One region of the Rossellomorea sp. NPDC077527 genome, then DNA from elsewhere that is predicted to be linked to it. Evidence: riboswitches for the same ligand, from Rfam matches in the RefSeq annotation. Region 1 holds a riboswitch; the other holds the start of a gene.
The links. A riboswitch is a leader RNA that binds a small molecule or an ion and turns the genes downstream of it on or off. The one in region 1 is predicted to bind lysine.

Region 1 (7,501 bases):
AAACATTCTGGGTCGATTCTATGATGAAGGATTTCTCTTAGAAGTTTGAAAGTTGTGATTACTTGAATTGTAAGGCTCTATGCTTTCTTTACTCAATGGGGGTTATATTTTAGGAAGGGAGAACTAGATAATCTGCAGGGAGAGAGTGTGTGCAATGAACACCCGTCTTTTGACATAGAATGGTCTTGGAGATGAAGATACACTTGCAAATTTTCGTGAATAAATACTAGATTGCACCTCTACTTGATCATGAAATATCCCATCAAAAGTCTCAGGAAATTTTCATAAAAATATCCGGCAATGTAAGCAAACCTACTTGCCGGATAAGAGAAAGAAATCGTGTAAAAAGATTCCAAACACCTTACATACTTATAGTTTTTGTAAATTTCTTCCATCGAGCGGTGATGAGATGACAAAGAAGGTTAAACATTCCCAAAGCCTTCCTTATAGTTCCAATCGAATAGGACGGAATCCACTATGCTCTAAAGATTGTACCTAAACCTTTAAAACCATTACCCCAACTATAATCAAACCAATAGATAGTATTTTTCCTTTACTGAACGATTCACGAAAGAAAAGGATACCAATCAACGTTGTTGAAGCAATGGTCACGCCGGACCAAATCGCATAGGCAATGCTGACATCCATATATTGAACACTCAAAGTCAAGAAATACAAACAAATGCCATAAAGGAGGAATGAGCCTATACTTGGTAGCCTTTTCTGAAATCCTTTCGAAAATTTAACGGAAGTATTACCTGCCACAGCAAACACAAGACTAATCAAAAGGAATGCGGTACCCAATTACAACACCTCCTTCTTTTTATTAGGCAGGTTCAACCCAATGACGCCTGAAACGATACATACAAGTCCGAATAGTTTAAGGGCAGAAAGGGATTCTTGAAAGAGGATCATCCCCAAGGCCGATACTAGCACGGTCCCTCCTCCTGCCCATAAAGCATTGACAATTCCAATTTCATTCTCCTTCGTTAGCAAAATATAGCTGCCCAATGCTACACTATAGGAAAATATAACAATTATCGTAGGGAAAGCCTCAGTGAATCCGTCGGAGAGTTTCATGAATGAGGCTCCGACTACCTCGAGAATGATTGATAAACTTAGGAATGTATAATATTTCAGCATACATAAACCTCCTTGAAATGGACGTGATGACCATGAACCTGCAACGATTCGAATATTTTATGACGGTTGCCAGGGAGAAGAGCCTTTCAAAGGCCGCTCACTCCCTATTCGTGTCCCAACCTGCCTTAAGCAAACAAATTAAGAAGCTCGAAGATACGCTCGGCTTTTCCCTCTTCATCCGTTCGTCAAGCGGAATGACATTAACCCAAAAAGGCAAGGAACTCTATCGAGATCTGGATCCAATCCTCGGTCAACTGAGCCGGATTATCGAGAAACACACCATGGACAACGTAATCCGCATGGGAAGTGATCCCTTGCTTGCTTCTTATTTTTTTCCGGACTACATAGAAAAAATTGATACCTTTCAAATCCAATTGACGGTGATCCGGGATGACACAATCGACCTTCTTCCATTATTAGAGAGTGGAGACATTGATGCGGCCATCATTCAGGACCATCCTCATCAAAAGGGATGTTACAGCTCCCACTTATTCAGTGATGAATTCTATGCTGCGGTCCCTGTCACCCACCCGCTTGCAGCATGTGAAACACTTAAGATTCAGGACTGTTTTCCGTACACACAATTACTGCCGGCTGCCTCTACACCGCTCAGTAAAAAAATTAAGACATTAATGACCCAACATGGTATCATTTCTTCTGATATTAAAGAGCTTCCCTATCATGCTCTCATCGGTTACGTAGCACAGAACCAAGGGGTATCCTATCTCCCATCCATCATGGTCAAGAAGATGGATTACAAAGGAGTCGTGTTCATCCCACTACAAGGCACCCCCTTGAAAAGGGAAATGTATTTATTTACCCTGGATCAACGCACGCTTGAGGTCTTGAAGCAAGGCTTTCATATGTAAACTGTAAAGGTCGATTCTTCTCCTGCCTATGACATTAAAGTAATGAATATATAACCAAAAGTTATACCATGACCAAAAAGCTGCCCCGGAACTAACTCCGGAGCAGCTTTGATATTATATATACAATCAAGCTTTATGAACAAAATCAAATGTGTCCTTTCCTTCAAAGGAATTGATCTTTTCTTCATAAACATCCTGTTTTTCATGCCCCAACGTTTCCATCACATGCGTCTCCATCACATGCGTCGCCCCAATCAGCATCAGCTTTGCCGACAGGATCGTCAGTGAAAAGAACACAACAGGGATGAACGAAATCCACGGATAGGTGGTCCACAGAAATTGCCACCATCCGCCAAGGAGACCCGACCACTCATATGAAAGTGATACAAATACCTGGTTATTAAATATGTCGGTATCTCGGTATGCACCACCGATAAAAATCTTCAATACCCCAAGATGCGCAATCAACAGCATGATAATCATAAATTCACGGATCGACACAAGAAGGATCTGTGGCAGGATAAAGGGCCGGATATGATTCATAATGTAATGGCGCATCGTAGCCCCCAACACTTTGGAGCTGTCGATGAATTCCTCTTTCATGATCTTGTCATATTCATTCGAAAATAAAAGGGTCAGGCTCGGAATCGAGATGATAATGAGAATGACCAGGTAAAACAACACCTTGTCCGAAAAATCATAGGGAAAATCTACAGGATTCAACAACTCTCCCTCCAACATCATCCAGTTCAATAGCAAGAACGATAGTAAAGTAGGAGGAAAATAATTGGCCGCATCCACGATATGGTCGATGATTCTCCTAAACGGTTTGAAATAGAAATGAACCACCAGTCCAAGAATAACCGAAGGCAGTACCCTGAATAACATGATGACAAGAGCTGCCCCAATGGTATATTTCGCACCGACGATGATAAGAAGAAGGACATTCCGATTGAAATTATCCGTCCCAAGTGGTGGATACTCTGACGGGGAGTATGGAGGGCTCATGAAATCCCCCTCTTCATTTTTCAAAAGGTCCAGCTTCGGTACCTCATTCCCCCATCCTGCGTAATAAACAAGACTTGCAGCAAACATCCCAAACAGAAAAAGAAAGCCTGTTAAAAATGCCGGGTTTTTCATCAATTGCTTCAGCATCATATCACCACCCTCTGTCCCGTTTTTTTATCAATGATGACCCGGATCAGGATGAGCAACACGAATACAGGCAGATAAAACATGATCAAACTGAAACAAATCACATCCATTTGCGAGAAAGACAGGATAAAATGAGTGATGCCATAAATATTAAACAATCTCTCAAACACAATTAATGATGATAAGAGAAACAGAATGATCGATTTGGAGTGATTCAATAAGCTAAACGTGATATTCCTCAGGATATGGATAAAGAAAATAAAATGCTTGGACATTCCCCTACTTTTGATCAGATCGACATAGGATTTTCCATATTCATCGTTCACGAGTAGATAGGTAATTCTGAACAACATAATCGTCGGTAAGATGGACAGTGTCAGAATCGGTATCAGATACACCTTCTCCTGTGATCCGACGATGGGAAACAATAGAACTCCCGTTTCTTTCAGGAAAAAAATGACGCTGTATTGAATGACGATCAAAATGAAGATATCGGGTGTGGACTCCAAGAGGTTGGTGACCCTAATGATAAACTTCGACCAACCAGTGGGCAGTAAATGTGTGAGGTACGCAAGGAGGATGCCCATGAAAACAGATAAGAGAAAGGCAGAGATAAAAATGGAAACAGAATAAAAATAAGGCTCCCAGAAGGAAGGGAACATTGGGTATGAGTTATTTGCTTCATTCGTAATGGTCATCGCATTTGAATGAAGAAGCGAGCTTGAAATATCTTTAAGGTTGGTTAGATATTGTTTTAAGCTGAGATTCACTCCTTCATTGAACAAACCGATGAGGCCTGTTAAGAGAATGATGCCAAACAGAACGAATACAAACTTTAAAACCATGGAACCAATCGATTTGAGATACATTGATAGATCCTCCGAAAAGATAGAGACATGTTTTTTATAGATTACCATAATAAACCAAAAAATCCCATATAAAAAAGGTGGAACCCCTCGGGTTCCACCTTTCCTATCCTATCGATCATTTCGTACAAGATCCGCATATGTTTCCCGCTCAATCACAACCCGGGATTCCCCATCCTTCACAAACACGACAGCCGGACGTGGGATTCGGTTGTAATTACTCGCCATCGAATACCCATAAGCACCCGTACTGAAAACAGCCAGGATATCACCGTAATTCGTCGGAGGCAGCATCAGGTCCCAGATCAGCATGTCCCCGGACTCGCAGCATTTCCCCGCTATGCTCACAAGCTCCGTACATTCCTCATTAGGGCGGTTGGCAAGAACCGCATGATACTTAGCCTGATACAGAGCCGGACGAATATTGTCCGTCATCCCTCCATCGATTGCCACATATGTGCGCACGTCCGGAATGATTTTCTTGGAGCCCACTTTGTACAACGTCGTACCTGCTTCCGCCACCATGCTTCGGCCCGGCTCCACCCATACTTCCGGGAGTGGATATTCATTTTTGGCAAAATAGGTTTTCACACTATCCGTAATGCCCTTTACATACGTCGGAATCGGCAGTGGACGGTCTTCTTCGGTATAGCGGACCCCAAAGCCTCCTCCAATATTCAGGACCGGCATCTTCACATCGAACTCGATCCGGATCCGCTGCATGAAATCTGCGAGCACCATAATCGCCTGATCGAACCCTTCCTGCTCGAATATCTGGGAACCGATATGAGAGTGAAGGCCAAGCAAGTTGAAGTAAGGCTTCCGGATCGCGAGTTGAATCGCCGTACTTGCCTGTCCGTTCGAAATGCTGAATCCGAATTTCGAATCTTCCTGTCCTGTCGTGATGTATTCATGAGTATGGGCTTCCACTCCCGGTGTGACTCTGATCAGAATCTGAACCTGCTGCTCACGCTCCCTGGCCAGGTCGTGAAGCAATTCAAGCTCAAGGAAACTGTCGACAACAAAGCAGCCGATTTCAGCTTCAAGAGCCATAAGCAGTTCTTCTTCGGATTTGTTGTTCCCATGAAAATGGATACGCTCCGCCGGGAACCCCGCCTCTAGGGCCGTATATAATTCTCCCCCGGACACGACGTCAAGGGAGAGATTTTCCTGGGCTGCAAGTCGTACCATCTCTTTGCAAAGAAACGCTTTACTCGCATACGCCACCTGAAATTTAAGACCACTTTCAGTGAATGCATCCCGAAACAATTTTGCATTCCCACGGATCATGCCTTCATCATATACCATCAACGGCGTGCCGTATGTTTCGACCAACTCACCTGTACCCATTCCACCAATGGTTAAATCACCTTGAACATTTACATCAACTGTACTCATTTCCTTAACTCCTTTTGACTCTCTAAAGAAACACAAAAAAACCGTATGAAGCAGATGCTCATACGGTTATTCATCAAAGTTAACGGAAACATGATGAAGACTCTGTATTAACATCTCTTCAATAGTGCTCCACAACCTTTGCATTGTGACAGTCCAACATTTCTTCAATGCTGGCCCAACAAAAAATAGAATTGGCTATTTTCTGCTTCGGCGATCTGCCTTTCCCTACTTATCCCAGAATCCATTATTCTCAAAGAAGGTACTCTTCATACTCGCGCCTCTATTATCAGAGAGTGACTGTTTATTTGATTGGCATAACTATACCATTCTCTTGAAATGGTTGTCAATTGGTTTTAGCAGAAGAAGCTGGGACATAACTAAATCCATACACTCTAAATTCCAACAATGCTTATATATTTTCAGAACACCTGTTACACCGCTGTTGATTTCCGTGCAAGACTTCGCTTTCCTCGGGCGGAAGGCCAGCCTCCTCGTCACTGCCGCTCCTGCGGGGTCTCACCTATTCCGCTTTTCCCGCAGGAGTCTTCGTCTTGCACTCCAATCAACAGCTAGAACCTACAATATACATGGGTTAAGCTTTAGCGCTAAAAATTAATAATTCGAACGATTTATATTTTCATCAAAAAACTCGTTTTGATTTTTCTATAGCTGAGACCTTTTTGTCCCAGCCTCTCTGTTTACTTCAATTCAATTTTTAAGGGCTTCATTTCAATCGGTTTATCATTTCGACTTAAATTCTCGAATGGGGCGATGAGAGAGTAGTCTTTAAGTCTTGCACCCCGGGGTAATTCGAAAGTGGACTGAAAATGGAACGTATCTTGATTCACAGATTTCGTTTCAGCACTTCGGATCATGTACTCCAGCATGTTATTATAATCAAGCTCATTCTTGTCATTATGCTTTATTTCCTTCGATGGAATCAGCTGAACGAATTCAGCGAAATTCTCTAAAATGTCATCTCGGAATTGACCTTTTTGGAGGTCATCAATGATAAAATCCACTGTCATCTTTCCTTTTTCGCTTTGGATATTTTGTACTGTGATCCCGTATCCGAAACGAGGACTTTTCATTTCGAATGGTCGCGTGGTGTTCAATGAAGTAATGGCATCTTCGTCCACCTGCTGCATGTCTGCCTCGATTTTCAGCGAACGTGCCTTATCGCTGAGTTTACCAGGGAATAGCTCCCGAACCGTCTTTTGTATTTTTCCATCGATCTCTTTCGTTTCCAGCACCTCTGCATGGAACTTTGGTAGAGTGTTCCCCAGGTCATCTTTAACATCCAGTTCAACCGTATCCTTCCAGGAGTCGACCGTATACGTATACTCTAGTGTCGTCGTCGCTTTTCCTTTCGTGATGGAGGTTATTTGTAATTCATATTCTCCATCAGGTGATTGTGTCCTTGCACTTGTTAGGATCGTTTCAGAAGGAATCCTTTTCACGGGTACATCAAAGGACCATGTGCCGTTTACATCCGCCATATGGGTGAACGTTAAGGGAAGTGTGAAATCTTCCGGAAGGTCTTGGCCATCCCGATAAAATTCGATGGAACCTATGAATTCATCTCCGTCTTTTTCTAGACCAGATCCACCTGTTCCCCATTGATTCTCTTCCGTTCCATCGAAGAGGTGATAGCGGTAACCGCTCACCGGACGGTTTCCTTCGTCCATATGTTCGATAGATAAATCATCACCTTTCGCCTTGAACGTGACCCCGATAACATTACCATCGTAATACGTGCTTGTGATCGTGATATCTACACCATTGGACGTGGCGGCCTGGTTGACCTCGGTGACTTTATCACTCGTATAGAGTTCTTTACCCACAGATGAACCGACTTTTTCATATATTACTCCAAGTACCGGAAGCTTGGCCAATGCATTATTCACAGGGGCAAAGAGAAACCCTGAGGCGAGAACCATGGAGGCAGCAGCGGCGGTGAAGGCAGCACTTACCTTAATTGTTTTTCTTTTGGCCTTTTGTTTCCTACCTTTGTGCATTCCTGCTGAAATCGATTGAAAAACCTCTTCTTTTGGTACCTCGATCTTTTCC
Region 2 (7,501 bases), on a different contig from region 1:
GATTTGAGTCCGCAAGCTAAATAATGTATGTTTCGTACCAAACATCATTACCTTAAAGATTGAACACCCTTTTCGAAAGGTGTACACTCTATAGAGGAATGTATGTTTGGTACTTTTTTTTATCCTCTTTTGCAAAGTGTATTTTGATATTGATTCAGACTTGATTTACAGCTACTCTGTCAATAAGTTAGTAGTTGAGGGAGAGTGAAACTGCTCCGCTTTCCACGGACGTTCGGCCGAGCCTCCTCAGCAAATTTCGCTTCCGGGGTCTCAGCACGCCCGTTTTCCGTAGGAGTCTACGCAGTTCCCCTCTCCCTTTATAGAAGTTTTGGCTGACAGAGCTAAATGATTAAAAAACAAGGAGAGAGAGGATTTCACAAATAACTACATTTGATTACTTCAGTCTTTAAAAATGATTTGGTTTCTAGCGATTCTGACATTTTTTAGTTATAGTAACAAACTTACGCTTGGAAAGTTGATTGGAGCGGAAGGTGCTCGACTCCTGCGGGAAACGCTGGACAGGTGAGACCCCGCAGGGCTTTAGCCCGAGGAGGCTCACCGCCAGCCCCGCGGAAAGCGAGCACCTGGAGCGGAAATCAACCACTACTCGCTCCTTAAAAGTAACAATGTTTACGTAAACAGTCTTACTTGTTTGAATGAAGAATGAATATATATAATGTGTGAGGGTGAAGTTGGTGAGAGAGAAGATGGGGAAGTATGTTAGCCTGGCGAATGGTGTCGGGGCGTTTGCTGTGATAGCTGTTTTTGTTCTGCAGCTCATATGGGTTCCGTCCTTCGCGGCTACGTGGGACATGGTGGATTTCGCACTGGGTGTCCTGCACTTTGATATGTACCAGATGCAGCCCCATTTTCCTGGGTACCCTTATTTCATCCTGGGGGGGAAAGCCCTTCATCTGTTTGTGGATGACCCGGCTCAAGCTTTGACCCTCTTTAATATCTTCCTTTACGGAAGTGCGATCATTCCGCTTTTTCTATTAATAAAAAGAATGACCGGGCCGTCTTATGCAATGATGGCGACGGCGTTTATCTACACAAGCAGCTTTACGATCCTGATGGTGAATCAGCCCATGTCCGAGGGAGCTGCCCTCGGGATGATGTGGTGGTATATATGGAGTCTGGTGTTTGCGACAGAGAAATCCCATAACGCCTACCTCATTCTCCCACTGTTTCTATTCAGTCTCCTTCTTGGAATCAGGTTATCCTACCTGGTCCTTGGGATCGGCATCCTGCTGGTCCTTTATAGAAAATGGAAATCAGGTATGCTGAAGGTCATGGACATGCTCGTGTACATTCTGATTGCGATTCTCTTCCAGCTTCTTTGGGTTTCAGGGATCAGTATATCTGAAGGCGGATATGGGAGCTTTCTCCGCTTGGCGCTATCTTTCACGAATGGACATTTCCAGGAATGGGGTGGTGCGATCGGAGCGTCGGATCTCAGCATGTCGGAGAGGTTTATTAAATTGCTCTTTGTGAACACGATTTGGGTTGGAGGTGCGGGAAGATCGCTTCTCCTCTTCCTCTGTTTGGTTGTGGGTCTCTTAGTGTTCAGGAATTTTCCGGTGGGGAAGTATTATCTGACAAGACTGATGCTGATTCTTCTTGGCAGTTATTTTCTTTGGGCAATATTCGCCCAGAATGTGATGAAGCCCCGTCATGCCCTGCCTTTAATCGGGATGTGTTTGTTTCTGATTGCAGGAACGCTTTTTTCAAGAAGACGGTCCAGTGGGGGAACGCTTTTTCTACTCTTGTTCCTTCTGTTTCAGGTTTTCCATACAAGTAAGCTATTATATATTCATACATCAGAAACTCCTGCAGTCTATCAGATGGCCGATTATTTAGAAGGAGAAGATCGGCCACTTGTCGTTTATACATGGGAAGAGTCAAGAGTGCTCGAATATCTTGCCGTCCCATTTACTCATAAGAAAGTACAAACTTATGAAGTGTTTGCCACTGACTCAGGATATTACCCTGACCGAGATATCTATCTGACGGATAAAGTGGTGGAAGGCTTCAAGGATCAGGGAATCCCGGTGGAAGAATTCATTAAAGTAGAAAAGCATTTCCATTCAAGTGAGCTCACCGACCCGATCTATCATGACCTTACACTATACAAGTGGGAGAAACCTAGGAAGGGGGAAGAATGATGAATCAGAATATCACAAATAAATTAGCGCTGCTTCCTGACCAGCCTGGATGTTATTTAATGAAGGACAGGCAAGGGACGATCATTTATGTGGGAAAAGCGAAAGTGTTGAAGAACCGTGTTCGTTCTTATTTCAAAGGTTCCCATGATGCAAAGACCCAGCGCCTTGTAGGGGAAATCGAAGACTTCGAATACATCATGACGTCATCTGATCTGGAAGCCCTCGTGCTCGAAATGAATCTGATCAAAAAATATGACCCTAAGTATAATGTCATGTTAAAGGATGACAAAAGCTATCCTTTCATAAAATTAACGAATGAACGACACCCAAGGCTCATCACCACCCGTAAAGTCCAAAGGGGTAAGGGGAAATACTTCGGACCATACCCGAACGTGGGAGCCGCAAATGAAACGAAAAAGCTACTCGATCGCCTGTATCCGTTACGAAAGTGTACGACCCTTCCTGACCGTGCCTGTCTTTACTATCATATGGGGCAATGTCTCGCTCCCTGCATTAAAGAAGTGAGCAAAGACACTTACCGTGACATGACGGATGAAATAACCCGCTTCTTGAATGGCGGCTATAAAGATATCAAGAATCAGCTAACGGTGAAAATGAACGAAGCAGCAGAGAACTTGGAATTCGAAAGGGCGAAGGAGTTCCGGGATCAGATCCTGCACATTGAAGCAACGATGGAAAAGCAAAAAATGACGATGACGGATTTCACAGATCGTGATGTGTTCGGATATTCCGTCGATAAAGGCTGGATGTGTGTACAGGTATTCTTTGTGCGTCAAGGAAAGCTTATAGAGAGGGATGTTTCCCTATTCCCCCTATATAATGAACCAGAGGACGAGTTCCTGACGTTCCTAGGTCAGTTCTACTCAAAGTCCAATCATTTTAAGCCGAAGGAAATCTTCCTGCCTGAGGAAATCGATATCGATCTCGCTGAAAAGCTTCTTGAGGTGAAGATGACCCAGCCGAAACGCGGGAAGAAGAAAGATCTCGTAAAGCTTGCCGAGAAAAATGCCAAGCAGGCGCTCGGGGAAAAGTTCGCCCTTATTGAAAGAGATGAAGAAAGGACGATCAAAGCGATCGAACGTCTCGGGGAACACATGGGCATTTATACCCCATTCCGGATCGAAGCGTTTGACAACTCCAATATTCAAGGATCAGATCCTGTATCGGCCATGATCGTATTCGTGGACGGCAAACCTGCGAAGAAAGAATATCGCAAGTATAAGATTAAAACGGTAAAAGGCCCCGATGATTATGATTCCATGAGGGAAGTTGTGCGCAGAAGGTATACAAGGGTGTTGAAAGACGGACTTCCTTTACCGGACCTCATTATCATCGATGGTGGGAAAGGGCAGATCGAAGCTGCGAGAGATGTCATCGAGAATGAACTGGGCCTCGATATCCCAATCGGGGGACTTGCGAAAGATGATAAGCATCAGACGTCTGACTTGCTTTACGGGAACCCGTTACAAATCGTTCCACTAGAGAAACGAAGCCAGGAATTTTACCTCCTTCAACGGATCCAGGACGAAGTCCACCGCTTTGCCATCACCTTCCACCGCCAGCTGAGAGGGAAAAGCGCCTTCCAATCCACCCTTGACGAAATCGACGGCATCGGACCGAAAAGGAAAAAACAACTTCTCAAGCACTTCGGTTCAATGAAAAAGATGAAGGATGCGACAGCGGAAGAATTCATGGAAATTGGAATACCCGAAGCCGTCGCGAAGGTATTGGTGGAGAAGTTGAAGTAAGTGTTGCTTGAAAGTCATATTCTTTTACTTCAAACAGAAAGATTGTTCGGTTTATTTATTTCTTCAGCAGACACTAGTGAACAAGCAGAGTTGATTGGAGCGGAAGGTGCTCGACTCCTGCGGGAAATCCCGAAAAGCGGGGCTGGACAAGTATAGAACTCCCACTACAATAGCCCGAGAAGGCTCACCGCCAGCCCCGCGGAAAGCGAGCACCAAGAGCGCAAATCAACCACTACTTGCTCATTAGAAACGGCTTACCAACCAATAAAAAGGAAATATTGAATCAATTAATCATTGAATCAATATTTCCTCTGTGCTATAATTAACGAAAATTTATAACATTATCACTTTTAAAAGTGGTGATAGAGGTGCGAACTTCAAGAGTACAGGCAAAGAGGAGAATGAGCTCCATTGAGATGTCTGGAAAGGGGAGAATCGCCGAAGTGGCTATAGTCTCATGCTGTATCCGCTGGTTCTACGTTTAAGAAATGTAGGATTGTCAAGATGATTCAATCTTGGAGAGCTATCTCACAATGCCGATGAACCTATTTGTATGTTCTGCTGTATGTTCATAAAGCAATGAGATATTATTCTCATTGCTTTTTTTATTATCAGCGCAGGGTTTGGTCAAACAAATCCTGTTCTATGAACGTTTAGGATGATTGTGATTGTACTCTTCATCATCAAAAAGAGTAGCGAGTATGCGCTCAGAAAGAGGGAGAAGTCGTGAGTATTATTGTTCAAAAATTCGGAGGAACATCTGTAGGATCTGTGGAAAGAATTCAAAATGTTGCGTCAAGGATCATTGAAGAGAAAGAAAGGGGAAACGATGTGGTCGTCGTCGTTTCTGCCATGGGGAAAACGACGGATACACTCGTCGGACTGGCGAGGGAAATTACGTCACAGCCGAGTAAAAGGGAAATGGATATGCTGCTTTCAACCGGAGAGCAGGTGACCATATCCCTCCTGACGATGGCCCTCATCCAATCCGGGCATGATGCCATTTCATTCACCGGCTGGCAGGCAGGTATTGAGACGGAATCTGTTCATAGCAATGCGCGGATTACCAATATTCATACCGAAAAAATGTCGACTCACCTTCAGGAAGGCAGGGTGGTTATCGTAGCTGGATTCCAGGGGATGACTGAGGCAGGAGAGATCACCACACTTGGAAGAGGCGGATCCGATACTACTGCCGTAGCCATAGCGGCCGCCCTCAAGGCTGAACGCTGTGACATTTATACAGATGTGGACGGAGTATACACGACAGATCCACGATATATTCAAGGGGCAAGAAAGTTACCGTCCATTTCCTATGATGAAATGCTTGAACTTGCGAACCTTGGGGCGGGGGTCCTGCATCCAAGAGCAGTGGAGTTTGCCAAGAATTATCAGATACCGTTAGAAGTCAGATCCAGCATTGAAAGAGTGGAAGGAACGTATATTGAGGAGGAAGCAAGCATGGAACAGAACTTAATTGTGAGAGGCGTAGCCTTTGAAAATGAAATTACGCGTGTTACTGTATTTGGACTACAAAACGCTTTAACAGGACTTTCATCCGTATTCACCACGTTAGCAAAAAATCATTTAAATGTAGACATCATCATTCAGACCCAGACGGATCAAAATACAACGAATCTTTCCTTCTCCATCAAAGAGCAGGATCTTGAGGAAACCCTTGCTGTGCTGGAGCAAAATAAAGAGCAGTTGGATTTCACACATATCGAGCATGAAAGCGGGCTGGCGAAAGTATCGATCGTCGGTTCAGGAATGATTTCCAATCCTGGTGTTGCTGCGGAAATGTTTGAAGTACTGGCTCAGCATGACATTGTCGTGAAGATGGTCAGTACCTCTGAGATTAAGGTGTCTACGGTCGTAGACGGGGAAAATATGCAAAAGGCAGCCGGTGTCTTACATACTGCCTTCAATCTTGATGCAGTGAAAATGGAAGAAATCACGCTGTAAAATTATCATAAAAAAGGGTTGCCCTGGACATACAGAGCAACCCTTTATTAGAGATTGAACAGGCCTATTCAATTCGGTCTTTATCGTCCCATCTCACAACCACTTTCACTGATTTGTTTCGTTTATGTAATTCATCAGCAGCTTCTGCCACGCATTTTCTTTGAAGCTGAATTTGTTCGGCAATAAAGCCTGTTTCCAATTTGAAGTTTACATCTGTTTTCATAGACAGACGCCGTTCGATCACTGGTCCGTTTAACTCAAAGGTCATTTCGTTCTTTTTCTGTTCCAGAAGTGTAAGGACACCCCAGCCGGCCTCATTGAAAAAAGAGGATACTTCCTCCGTTGACTGCAGTGGGAATTTCCGGGAGAGTTGTTTTCCACCCCAGTAAAGAATGTCGGGCGTATGTTTCCCTAATATTTCTGGAATCAATATGTCGCGCAGCATTTCATATCCGAAGATTGGAACGGACGGTTCATGCACTTCTTCTTTTTTCTGTTCCAAGTAAATCCCCTCTTTCTATAAAACTATTATATACGTGAAAAGGGGAATTATCATCCCATATGTCGAAAAAAGAACCTTGGGATATTTTGGTGATATAATATTTATTGTCCGTTTATTAGAATTTTCGGACTTTTAATTGGACGAAACCTCGTCTTTTCTGTTATCAATATATTAAAAATATTTTTGCGGTATTGTCGAATTTATGTATACGTTTTCTTGACGCTTCCACTCCTTGGGAGTAAAATGAACATGTCACATTATTGTTACAATATAAAATATGTATCGTCGTCTAATAGGTAATGAATGGCATTAGAAAACGAATTCATATTTTATCATTAAGGGGGGTAAATCATGGCTGGAAATCGAGAATTTAATTATCGCAGGCTTCATTCATTGCTAGGTGTTATTCCAGTTGGATTATTTTTAACACAACATTTAGTCGTGAACCATTTTGCCACTGGTGGGGAAGAATCATTCAACCAAGCGGCACACTTTATGGAAAGTCTTCCTTTCCGTTATTTCCTTGAAATCTTTATCATCTTCCTTCCATTGTATTTCCATGCAATTTACGGAATTTACATTGCATTCACTTCAAAGAATAATGCAAGTAGGTTTGGATATTTCCGTAACTGGATGTTTTTACTTCAACGTGTATCTGGAGTGATCACATTCATTTTCGTAACATGGCATATCTGGGAAACAAGAGTCGCGGCAGCTTTTGGAGCTGAAGTGAACTTTCAAATGATGGAAAACATTTTATCTAATCCATTGATGCTAGGATTTTATGTGCTGGGTGTTCTTTCAACGATTTTCCACTTTGCAAATGGATTATGGTCATTCTGCGTTAGCTGGGGACTTACAGTTACACCACGTTCTCAATTAATTGCTACATATGTTACGATCGGGATTTTTGTTGCGTTATCGATTGTCGGTATGCGTGCAATCTTTGCCTTCGTATAAGCAGAAACGATATACGAGTCTGATAGATTAAGTAAGTGCTCTGAAGTATGGTAGGAAAAGGAGTGAGTCACGATGAGTAAAGGCAAAATCATCGTTGTCGGTGGCGGTTTAGCCGGCCTGATGGCCACAATTAAAGCAGC

Region 2: another riboswitch for lysine. It lies ahead of ACIGG7_RS07420 (aspartate kinase); the one in region 1 lies ahead of lysA (diaminopimelate decarboxylase).

What each region holds. Positions count from the first base shown of each region.
Region 1 is NZ_JBITVL010000001.1:767,019-774,519, reverse strand. Features, by position in the region: gene ACIGG7_RS04015 (DMT family transporter) at 496-804, opposite strand; gene ACIGG7_RS04010 (DMT family transporter) at 805-1,143, opposite strand; gene ACIGG7_RS04005 (LysR family transcriptional regulator) at 1,176-2,012, shown strand; gene ACIGG7_RS04000 (ABC transporter permease subunit) at 2,139-3,170, opposite strand; gene ACIGG7_RS03995 (ABC transporter permease subunit) at 3,167-4,036, opposite strand; gene lysA (diaminopimelate decarboxylase) at 4,145-5,431, opposite strand; lysine riboswitch at 5,546-5,722, opposite strand; gene ACIGG7_RS03985 (DUF4179 domain-containing protein) at 6,130-7,449, opposite strand.
Region 2 is NZ_JBITVL010000002.1:434,759-442,259, reverse strand. Features, by position in the region: gene ACIGG7_RS07440 (FTR1 family iron permease) at 1-24, shown strand, start outside; gene ACIGG7_RS07435 (hypothetical protein) at 696-2,165, shown strand; gene uvrC (excinuclease ABC subunit UvrC) at 2,165-3,934, shown strand; gene ACIGG7_RS07425 (hypothetical protein) at 3,935-4,090, shown strand; lysine riboswitch at 4,290-4,468, shown strand; gene ACIGG7_RS07420 (aspartate kinase) at 4,661-5,899, shown strand; gene ACIGG7_RS07415 (YslB family protein) at 5,964-6,344, opposite strand; gene ACIGG7_RS07410 (succinate dehydrogenase cytochrome b558 subunit) at 6,753-7,361, shown strand; gene sdhA (succinate dehydrogenase flavoprotein subunit) at 7,434-7,501, shown strand, end outside.